Regions from separate parts of the Pseudomonas sp. ABa2 genome, predicted to be linked through region 2. Evidence: predicted binding sites of a transcription regulator. Region 2 holds the regulator's gene; the other holds the start of a gene.
The links. Region 2 encodes FliA, which starts transcription of late flagellar genes. Its sites were predicted from a motif close to CTAAAGTTTNNNNNNNNNNNGCCGNTAA; they were not measured.
Positions count from the first base shown of each region.

Region 1 (4,413 bases), 1.0 Mb from region 2:
CCGACCACGGCACGGACGAGCCAGGCGCAAGCGCGCCGCCACTGACAAGGAGTTTGCATGAGCGCCGCCAACCTGGTGATGCAGAGCTATGGACGCTGCTGCGCCAGCCCCGCTTTCTTCGACGATTTCTACCGCCATTTCCTCGCCAGCTCGCCGCTGATCCGCGAGAAATTCGCCAAAACCGACATGAGCGGGCAGAAGCAGCTGCTGCGCCAGGGCATCCTCAACCTGGTGATGCACGCCCGCGGCCTGCCCGATACCAAGCTGCGCGCCCTCGGCGAATCGCACTCGCGCCAGCGCCTGGACATCCGCCCCGAACTCTACGACCTGTGGCTCGACGCGCTGCTGCTGAGCATCAACCAGCACGACAATGCGTGCGATGCGGATATTCGCCAGGCCTGGCGCGAGGTGCTGAACCAGGGCATCGCGGTAATCAAGGCGGGCTACTGAAAACAGCGGCGGCGCCCAGTAGGGCGCGCCGTGTGCACTAGCCTGCGCGCCCGACCTGCAGAAACGCAAAGGCCCGCCGGAGGGCGGGCCCGCCTGGATCGCGCCAGGGACTAGACGCGAAACGCGCCGATCAACTGCTTGAGCCGCGAGACCAGCTCGCTCAGCTCGCGGCTGGCCTGTTCGGTCTGGCTGGCGCCGGCGGCGGTGCGTTCGCCGGCGTGGTTGATCTCGACGATGTTCTGGTCGATGTCGTGGGCCACCGCGGTCTGCTGCTCGGCGGCGGCGGCGATCTGCTGGTTCTGGTCGACGATCAAGCCCACCGCACCGAGGATGTTCTCCAGCGCCTGCTGCACCTTGGCCGACTCGCTGACCGTGCCATCGGCCATCTGGTGGCTGGCGTTCATCGCCTTGACCGCCGCACCGACGCCGCCCTGAAGCTTGGCGATCATCGACTCGATTTCCTCGGTGGACTGCTGGGTGCGCTTGGCCAGGTTGCGCACCTCGTCGGCCACCACGGCGAAGCCGCGGCCCTGCTCGCCGGCACGCGCCGCCTCGATGGCGGCGTTGAGCGCCAGCAGGTTGGTCTGCTCGGCGATGCCCTTGATCACGTCGAGCACCTGGCTGATCGAGGCGCTGTCGCTGGCCAGCTGGTTGATCACCGCCACCGACTGGTCGATCTCGCCGGCCAGACGCTGGATGGCGCCGACCTGGGTCTCGACCAGGGCGCGGCCGCTGACCGTTTCCTGGTTGACGCTCTGCGCGCTGCCCACCGCGGCGGCGGCGCTGCGCGCCACTTCCTGAGCGGTGGCGGACATCTGGTTCATCGCCGTCGCCACCTGTTCGATCTGCGCTCGCTGGCCGGCCACCGCCTGGTTGCTCTCGCCGGACACCAGCTCGACGCGGTCGGCCTGGCCCTCGACTTCGCCGACGGTATGGCCGACCCGCTCGATCAGGTCGTGGATACGCACCACGGTCTGGTTGAACACCTGGCCCAGTTCACCCAGTTCGTCGCGGCTCTGCGCCTGGAAGCTCACGGTCATGTCGCCGGCAGCGACCTTTTCCATCACCTGGCCGAGGGTCTTCAGGGTGGAGCGGGTGGAAACGTAGAAGCCGGCGTAGAGGTAGAGAATCAACAGGAACACCACTACCAGGGCCGCCACCAGCAGCACCATCTGCGCGCGGTTGTCGTTCAGGCGCTCGCTCAGCTGGCTGTCGAGGAAGGCCAGCAGGCCGTCGTTGAAGGCATGGGTCTTGGCCATCTGCTGGCTGACCTGGTCGTAGAATTGCGCCCAGGGCGTGTCCAGACTGTCGGCGATGATCACCTGATCCTCGAACAGCACGGCGCTGTCCTTGAGGGTCTGCCGGCTGGCCTCGGCCAGGCTGCCCAGGCCGTTCTGCGCGGCGACGTTGCCGGCCAGCGCTTCCTGCAGGTTGAGGCCGTACTCGGCGTGCAGCTTTTCCAGTTGCAGCAGCAGGTCGTCGAACTTGGTGCTGGCCGCGGAGTTGAGGAAGCCCTGGCCCAGGGAGTAGGAGCCAATGGCCCGGCCCTGGCTGAGCACATCGGTGACCTGCGGGGTGACGTTGGCGATCAGCTCGGTGATCTGCCGCACCTGCCGCTGCGGGTCCTGGCTGAGGCCGGCCTGGCTGGCCACCAGCTTGATGAACACCTGGGAGGAGCCGAGCAGCTTCTCGACTATCACCGTCTTGCTCTGCAACGAGGTCTCGGCCTCGGCGCTCTTCAATGCGGCGAGCATCTCGTCGCGCTTGGCGGAGAACTCGGCGGCCTGCTCGGCATCGCGCACCACCGGCTCGAGGCCTTGCAGGCCGGCGTCGAGCGCCTGCTGCAACTGCTTGATGCGCCCCTCCAGATCGCCGGCCTGGCCGGACTGGCCGATCATCGCGTTGATCTGCACCAGGTCGTTGAGGCTCTCCAGATCGCGGCGCAACTGCAGGCTGTCGCCGAGCAACTCAAGGCTTTCCAGTGCGCTCTGGGTGCCGACGAACTGGCGATAGGAGTCACGCACCAGGTAGAAGTTGGTGACCAGCATGGGCAGGAAGAACAGAACGCTGATCAGGCTGAACTTCATGCCGAAGCTGAGGCGATTCATCAGCGCGATGGCCGGATACAACACGGTCTTCACTAGACGTCTCCAGTTGCCATTATTGTTATGAGTGTTGCCTGGACCGCCGCCGAGCCTCTCATGGGCTGACGACGGCGTCCTGTGCAGCCCGATCTGTATGTGAGTAGGCGCCGTCTATACAGGCAGGCAGTGAGACGGACATCACGAAAACAGGATCGACCACGGCCTCCTATATACCCGTTATCGACGCCGATCTCTGTAACTTAAGGTTAAGCGTCCGTCCCTAGGGGATTAGACCCACCATCCGTCGCCTGGATTAGCCGCCGGCGTAATCCGGGCCATGCAACCGCCGCGGATTTCGGGTTCCGCGTTGATCGCCGATTGCGCTCAGACCAGCAGCACCCAAAGGGCGTAGCCGGCGTACCAGACCACCGCGGCGCGGATCAGCAGCTGCCAGAGCTGATCCAGGGTATCGACGCCCGCCTCGCCCAGCACCGGCGCCGGCATTTCCCCGGCGGCCCGCCCGGCCTTGATCACCAGCTGCGCCGCGGAAATGTCCCAGCTGAGCAGCTCGTGCAGCAAGGCGCGGCTGACCGCGACGAAATTGCCGACCAGGGCGAAGCTGGAGGCCAGTACCCGCGCCGGCAGCCAGTCGAAGGCGTGCCGCAGCTGCACCGCGCGTTCGCGCAGCGCCGGCTGCTCGGCATGTTCGGCGCAAAGCGCCAGCAGGCGATAGGCCAGGGCGGCCATGGGCCCGAGCAACAGGTACCAGAAGATCACCGCAAAGAAACTCTGGTAGGCCTGCCACAGCAGATGCCCCTGCACCTGCTGCAGGAGTTCGGCACCCTCCTCCGGCTGCAGCGCCAGGTCACGCTCCACCACGTGGTAGGCCGCCTGCCCGTCGCCGCGGCGCCAGGCGTCGCGAAACGGTCCCAGTGCGGTCAGCAGATCGCCCCGTCCCAGGCTGTAGATCAGCACCAGCAGGTGCACCGGCAGCGCCAGCCAGCCGTAGGCCATCGGTTCGAGCACCAGCAGCACCAGGCCCAGTGCCAGCACCGGCACCAGCACCAGCGCTGCCAGACACAACCAGGGCGCCTGCTGCAGACTGCCCTGCTGCAGCCGCTGCAACTGGGCCAGCCAGGGGCCGTCCTGCTGGATGCGCAGGCGCCAGGCGGAGAACTTCTCGACCCACAGCACCAGCAGAATCACCAGAAAACTCATCGTACTTCTCCTTTAATCCTTGAGCGCGGCGTGCAGACGCGACCAGTCGAAGGCCGGCCCCGGGTCGGTCTTGCGCCCGGGGGCGATATCGCTGTGGCCGCGAATGCGCTGCGCCGACAGCGCCGGGTAGGCGGCCAGCAGCTGGCGCGTCAGCTCGCCCAGACAGGCATACTGGGCATCGGTGTAGGGCTGCTCGTCAGTGCCTTCCAGCTCCACGCCGAGGGAAAAATCGTTGCAGTTGTCGCGCCCCTCGAACCAGGACTGCCCGGCATGCCAGGCGCGATCCAGGCAGGAGACGAACTGGGTCAGCGTACCGTCGCGCTCGATGAAGAAATGCGCGGAGACCCGCAGCGTGGCGATCTCGGCATAGAAGGGGTGCTCGTCCAGCGGCAGGCGGTTCTGGAAGAACGCCTGCACCTTGCCGGTGCCGAACTGCCCGGGCGGCAGGCTGATGTTATGCACCACCAGCAGCGATACCTCGCCGCTTGGCCGCGCATTGAAATTCGGCGAAGGGCAATGGCCAATGCCCTGGAACCAGCCGGTGGAGGGGTCAAGCTGCATGGGGCGCTCCTGAACGAGGCCCCACTCTAGAGCAGCCAGCCGCAGCGGCCAAGGGCGCGCAAGGATTGGAAAAGATTCGGCCCGGAAATCGAGCACGCGG
Region 1 is NZ_CM155239.1:817,047-821,459, reverse strand. Features, by position in the region: gene AC1G9C_RS03970 (globin) at 58-450, shown strand; gene AC1G9C_RS03965 (methyl-accepting chemotaxis protein) at 561-2,591, opposite strand; gene ampE (regulatory signaling modulator protein AmpE) at 2,919-3,752, opposite strand; gene ampD (1,6-anhydro-N-acetylmuramyl-L-alanine amidase AmpD) at 3,765-4,313, opposite strand.
Region 1: the regulator FliA is predicted to act here: its motif matches at 2,772-2,799, upstream of AC1G9C_RS03965 (methyl-accepting chemotaxis protein).

Region 2 (4,413 bases):
AGCTATCGCATCGGCGCGCAGGAGCAGCTCAAGACCCTGGGCCGCATCCTCGGCGTGTCGGTGACCCAGGTCGACCCCGGCCAGTCGCTGCTGCAGGCCCTGGCGCCACTGGCGAAGAAACGCGTGGTACTGATCGACACCGCAGGTCTGCCGGGCAACGACCCGGCGCTGCGCCTGCAGCTGGAGAGCCTGGCGGCGCGCGGCCTGCAGGCGAAGAATTACCTGGTCCTGGCGGCCACCAGCCAGAGCCAAGTGCTCAAGGCCGCCTACCATAGTTACAAGCGCTGCGGCCTGGCAGGCTGCATACTGACCAAGCTGGACGAAGCCGCCAGCCTGGGCGAGGCTTTAGGCCTGGCTATAAGCCAGCATCTGCCGGTAGCCTATGTCGCCGACGGCCCGCGGATTCCGGACGATCTGCAGGTGCCGCGCAGCCACCAGCTGGTCAGCCGCGCGGTGGGCCTGCAGGCCGCCGAGGAGCCGAGCGAGGACGCCATGGCGCAGCTGTTCGCCGGGCTCTACCAGAGCCCGGCGCGACGCGCCGGCTGAGGCAGCGAGAAGAGAATGTTGCACCCTCGGGCGACACCGTCGCCGGAGTGAACGGCCGGATGGCCAAGTCGAAGTTAGACAAGGTGTGTAGAAAACATGGGTATGCATCCCGTACAGGTGATCGCGGTGACCGGCGGCAAGGGTGGCGTCGGCAAGACCAATGTGTCGGTGAATCTGTCCATGGCCCTGGCCGATCTCGGTCGGCGGGTGATGCTGATGGACGCCGACCTCGGCCTGGCCAACGTCGACGTTCTGCTGGGGCTGGCGCCCAAGCGCACCCTGGCCGATGTGATCAGCGGCGAGTGCGACCTGCGCGACGTGCTGCTGCAGGGGCCGGGCGGCATCCGCATCGTGCCGGCGGCGTCCGGCACGCAGAGTATGGTCAACCTCTCGCCGATGCAGCACGCGGGGCTGATCCAGGCGTTCAGCGAGATCAGCGAGAATCTCGACGTGCTGGTGATCGACACCGCCGCTGGCATCGGCGATGCGGTGGTCAGCTTCGTCCGCGCCGCCCAGGAGATCCTGGTGGTGGTGTGCGACGAGCCGACCTCGATCACCGATGCCTACGCGCTGATCAAGCTGCTCAACCGCGACCACGGCATCAGCCGCTTCCGCGTGCTGGCCAACATGGCCCACAGCCCGCAGGAAGGGCGCAACCTCTTTGCTAAGCTGACCAAGGTGACCGATCGCTTCCTCGACGTCGCCCTGCAGTACGTCGGCGCCGTGCCCTACGACGAGTGCGTGCGCAAGGCCGTGCAGAAGCAGCGCGCCGTCTACGAAGCCTTCCCACGATCCAAGTGCGCCCTGGCGTTCAAGGCGATAGCCCAGAAGGTCGATACCTGGCCGCTGCCGGCCAACCCCCGCGGCCATCTGGAGTTTTTCGTCGAACGTCTGGTGCAGCAACCGACGGCAGACAGCGCCGTATGACAGCAGCTTCTGGACTTCGTATGTACAACAAGGCGCAGGCGCAGGATTCGCAGCACCAGTTGATCGAGCGCTATGCGCCTCTGGTCAAACGTATCGCCTATCACCTGCTGGCCCGTCTGCCGGCCAGCGTGCAGGTCGACGACCTGATCCAGGCCGGCATGATCGGCCTGCTCGAGGCCTCGCGTAAATACGACTCCAGCAAGGGTGCCAGCTTCGAAACCTTCGCCGGCATCCGCATCCGCGGCTCCATGCTCGACGAAGTGCGCAAGGGCGACTGGGCGCCCCGTTCGGTGCACCGCAACAGCCGCATGGTCAGCGACGCGATCCGCGTCGTGGAAGCGAGAACCGGGCGCGACGCTAAAGATCAGGAGGTTGCGGCCGAACTCCAATTGAGTCTGGAAGATTACTACGGCATCCTTGGCGACACTTTGGGCAGCCGCCTGTTCAGTTTCGACGACCTGTTGCAGGACGGCGAGCACGGCGGGCTGCACGAAGACGCCGGGCACACCCACCTCGAACCTTCGCGGGACCTCGAAGACGAACGCTTCCAGGCGGCCCTGGCCGAGGCCATCGCCGGGCTGCCGGAGCGCGAACGCCTGGTGCTGGCGCTGTATTACGATGAAGAACTGAACTTGAAGGAAATCGGCGAAGTGCTGGGGGTCAGCGAGTCGCGCGTCAGCCAGTTGCACAGCCAATGCGCCGCGCGTCTGCGCGCGCGCCTGGGCGAGTGGCGCGCCAGCTGAGGGCTGGCCGGTTTCACGATTAAAGGGCGTATTGCCGAGCGCAATACGTTTGGGACTGTACGGAGGTCGACTTGGACAAGAACATGAAAATCCTCATCGTTGACGATTTCTCGACGATGCGACGGATCATCAAGAACCTCTTGCGTGATTTGGGTTTCACCAACACCGCAGAGGCCGACGATGGCACCTCGGCGCTGCCCATGCTGCAGAGCGGCAGTTTCGACTTCCTGGTGACCGACTGGAACATGCCCGGCATGACCGGCATCGACCTGCTGCGTGCGGTGCGCGCCGACGAGCGCCTCAAGCACCTGCCGGTGCTGATGGTCACCGCCGAGGCCAAGCGCGATCAGATCATCGAGGCGGCCCAGGCCGGCGTGAACGGCTATGTGGTCAAACCCTTCACCGCCCAGGTGCTGAAGGAAAAGATCGAGAAGATCTTCGAGCGGGTCAACGGCTGATGTCGGCCGCGAGGGTGCTATGGAACACGATGACTCCATCTTGGGCGACCTCGAGTCGACCCTGAAAAGCAACGCCCGCGAGTTGGTCGACAGCCTGGAAAAAGGCAACTTCGGCGCCGCGGTACAACTGATCAACGAGCTCAACAAGGTCCGCGACCGCGGCCTGTACCACGAGGTCGGCAAGCTGACCCGCGAGCTGCACAACGCCATCGTCAACTTCCAGCTCGATCCGCGCATGCCGCATGCCCAGGAGCTGTCGCAGATTGCCGATGCCACCGAACGCCTGAATTACGTGGTCACCATGACCGAGAAGGCGGCCAATCGCACCATGGACCTGGTCGAGCAGAGCGCACCGCTGGTCAACGACCTCAGCGACGAAGCGCAGAGCCTGAGCGCCGAATGGGGCCGCTTCATGCGCCGGGAGATGGGCGCCGAGGGCTTTCGTGAGCTGGCCAAGCGTATCGAGCTGTTCCTCGCCCGCAGCGAGCGCGACAGCAGCAAGCTGTCCGGCCACCTCAACGACATTCTGCTGGCGCAGGACTACCAGGACCTCACCGGGCAGGTGATCAAGCGCGTCACCCAGTTGGTCACCGAGGTGGAAAGCAACCTGCTCAAACTGGTGCTGATGGCCAGTCAGGTCGACCGTTTCGCCGGCATTCAGCACGACCATGAGCAGCTGCGCGCCGAACAGGAAAAATTAAAAGAGCCATCTCGGGGTGAAGGTCCGCAGATTCATGCCGATAAGCGTGATGACGTCGCCTCCAGTCAGGACGATGTCGACGACCTGCTGTCCAGTCTAGGATTCTAAGGAGTTCCCCCCTATGAGCTTCGGCGCCGATGAAGAAATCCTCCAGGACTTCCTGGTAGAGGCCGGCGAGATCCTCGAACAGTTGTCCGAACAGTTGGTCGAGCTGGAAAGCCGCCCGGACGACATGAACCTGCTCAACGCCATTTTCCGCGGTTTCCATACCGTCAAGGGCGGGGCTGGATTCCTCCAGCTCAACGAGCTGGTGGAGTGCTGTCATATCGCCGAGAACGTCTTCGACATCCTGCGCAAGGGTGAGCGACGCGTCGACGCCGAGCTGATGGACGTGGTGCTCGAAGCCCTGGATGCGGTCAACGGCATGTTCGGCCAGGTGCGCGAGCGCAGCGAGCCGACCCCGGCGTCGGCCGAGCTGCTGGCGGCGCTGTCGCGGCTGGCCGAGCCGGCTGGTGCCGAGCCCGCCGCCGTGGCGCCGGCTGCCGCGCCGAAGTCCGAAGCCGCCGCCTCCGGCGACATCACCGACAGCGAGTTCGAGCAGCTGCTCGATGCCCTCGGCGAAGCGCCGGCCGGCGACAGCGTGGCGGCCAGCGACGAGATCACCGACGACGAATTCGAATCTCTGCTCGACCAGCTGCACGGCAAGGGCCAGTTCTCCGCGGCGGCTGAGAGCTCCGTCGGCGCGGCCGTGGCGGTCGCGGCCGTCGCGGCGCCGGCCGGCGACGAAATCACCGACGACGAATTCGAGGCGTTGCTCGACCAGTTGCACGGCAAGGGCCAGTTCGCCGGTGCGGTCGAAGCGCCAGCGCCGGCCGTCCCGGTGGCGGCGGCGAGCAGCGACGAGATCACCGACGACGAATTCGAATCCCTGCTCGACCAGTTGCACGGCAAAGGCAAGTTCGTCCCGCCCAGCGAGACCGCTGCCGCTCCGGTCGTCAAGCCGGCTGCCCCGGTTGCCCCAGCCAAGCCGGCTGCGGCG
Region 2 is NZ_CM155239.1:1,866,182-1,870,594, forward strand. Features, by position in the region: gene flhF (flagellar biosynthesis GTPase FlhF) at 1-546, shown strand, start outside; gene fleN (flagellar synthesis regulator FleN) at 643-1,473, shown strand; gene fliA (RNA polymerase sigma factor FliA) at 1,470-2,216, shown strand; gene AC1G9C_RS09230 (chemotaxis response regulator CheY) at 2,300-2,674, shown strand; gene AC1G9C_RS09235 (protein phosphatase CheZ) at 2,694-3,482, shown strand; gene AC1G9C_RS09240 (chemotaxis protein CheA) at 3,496-4,413, shown strand, end outside.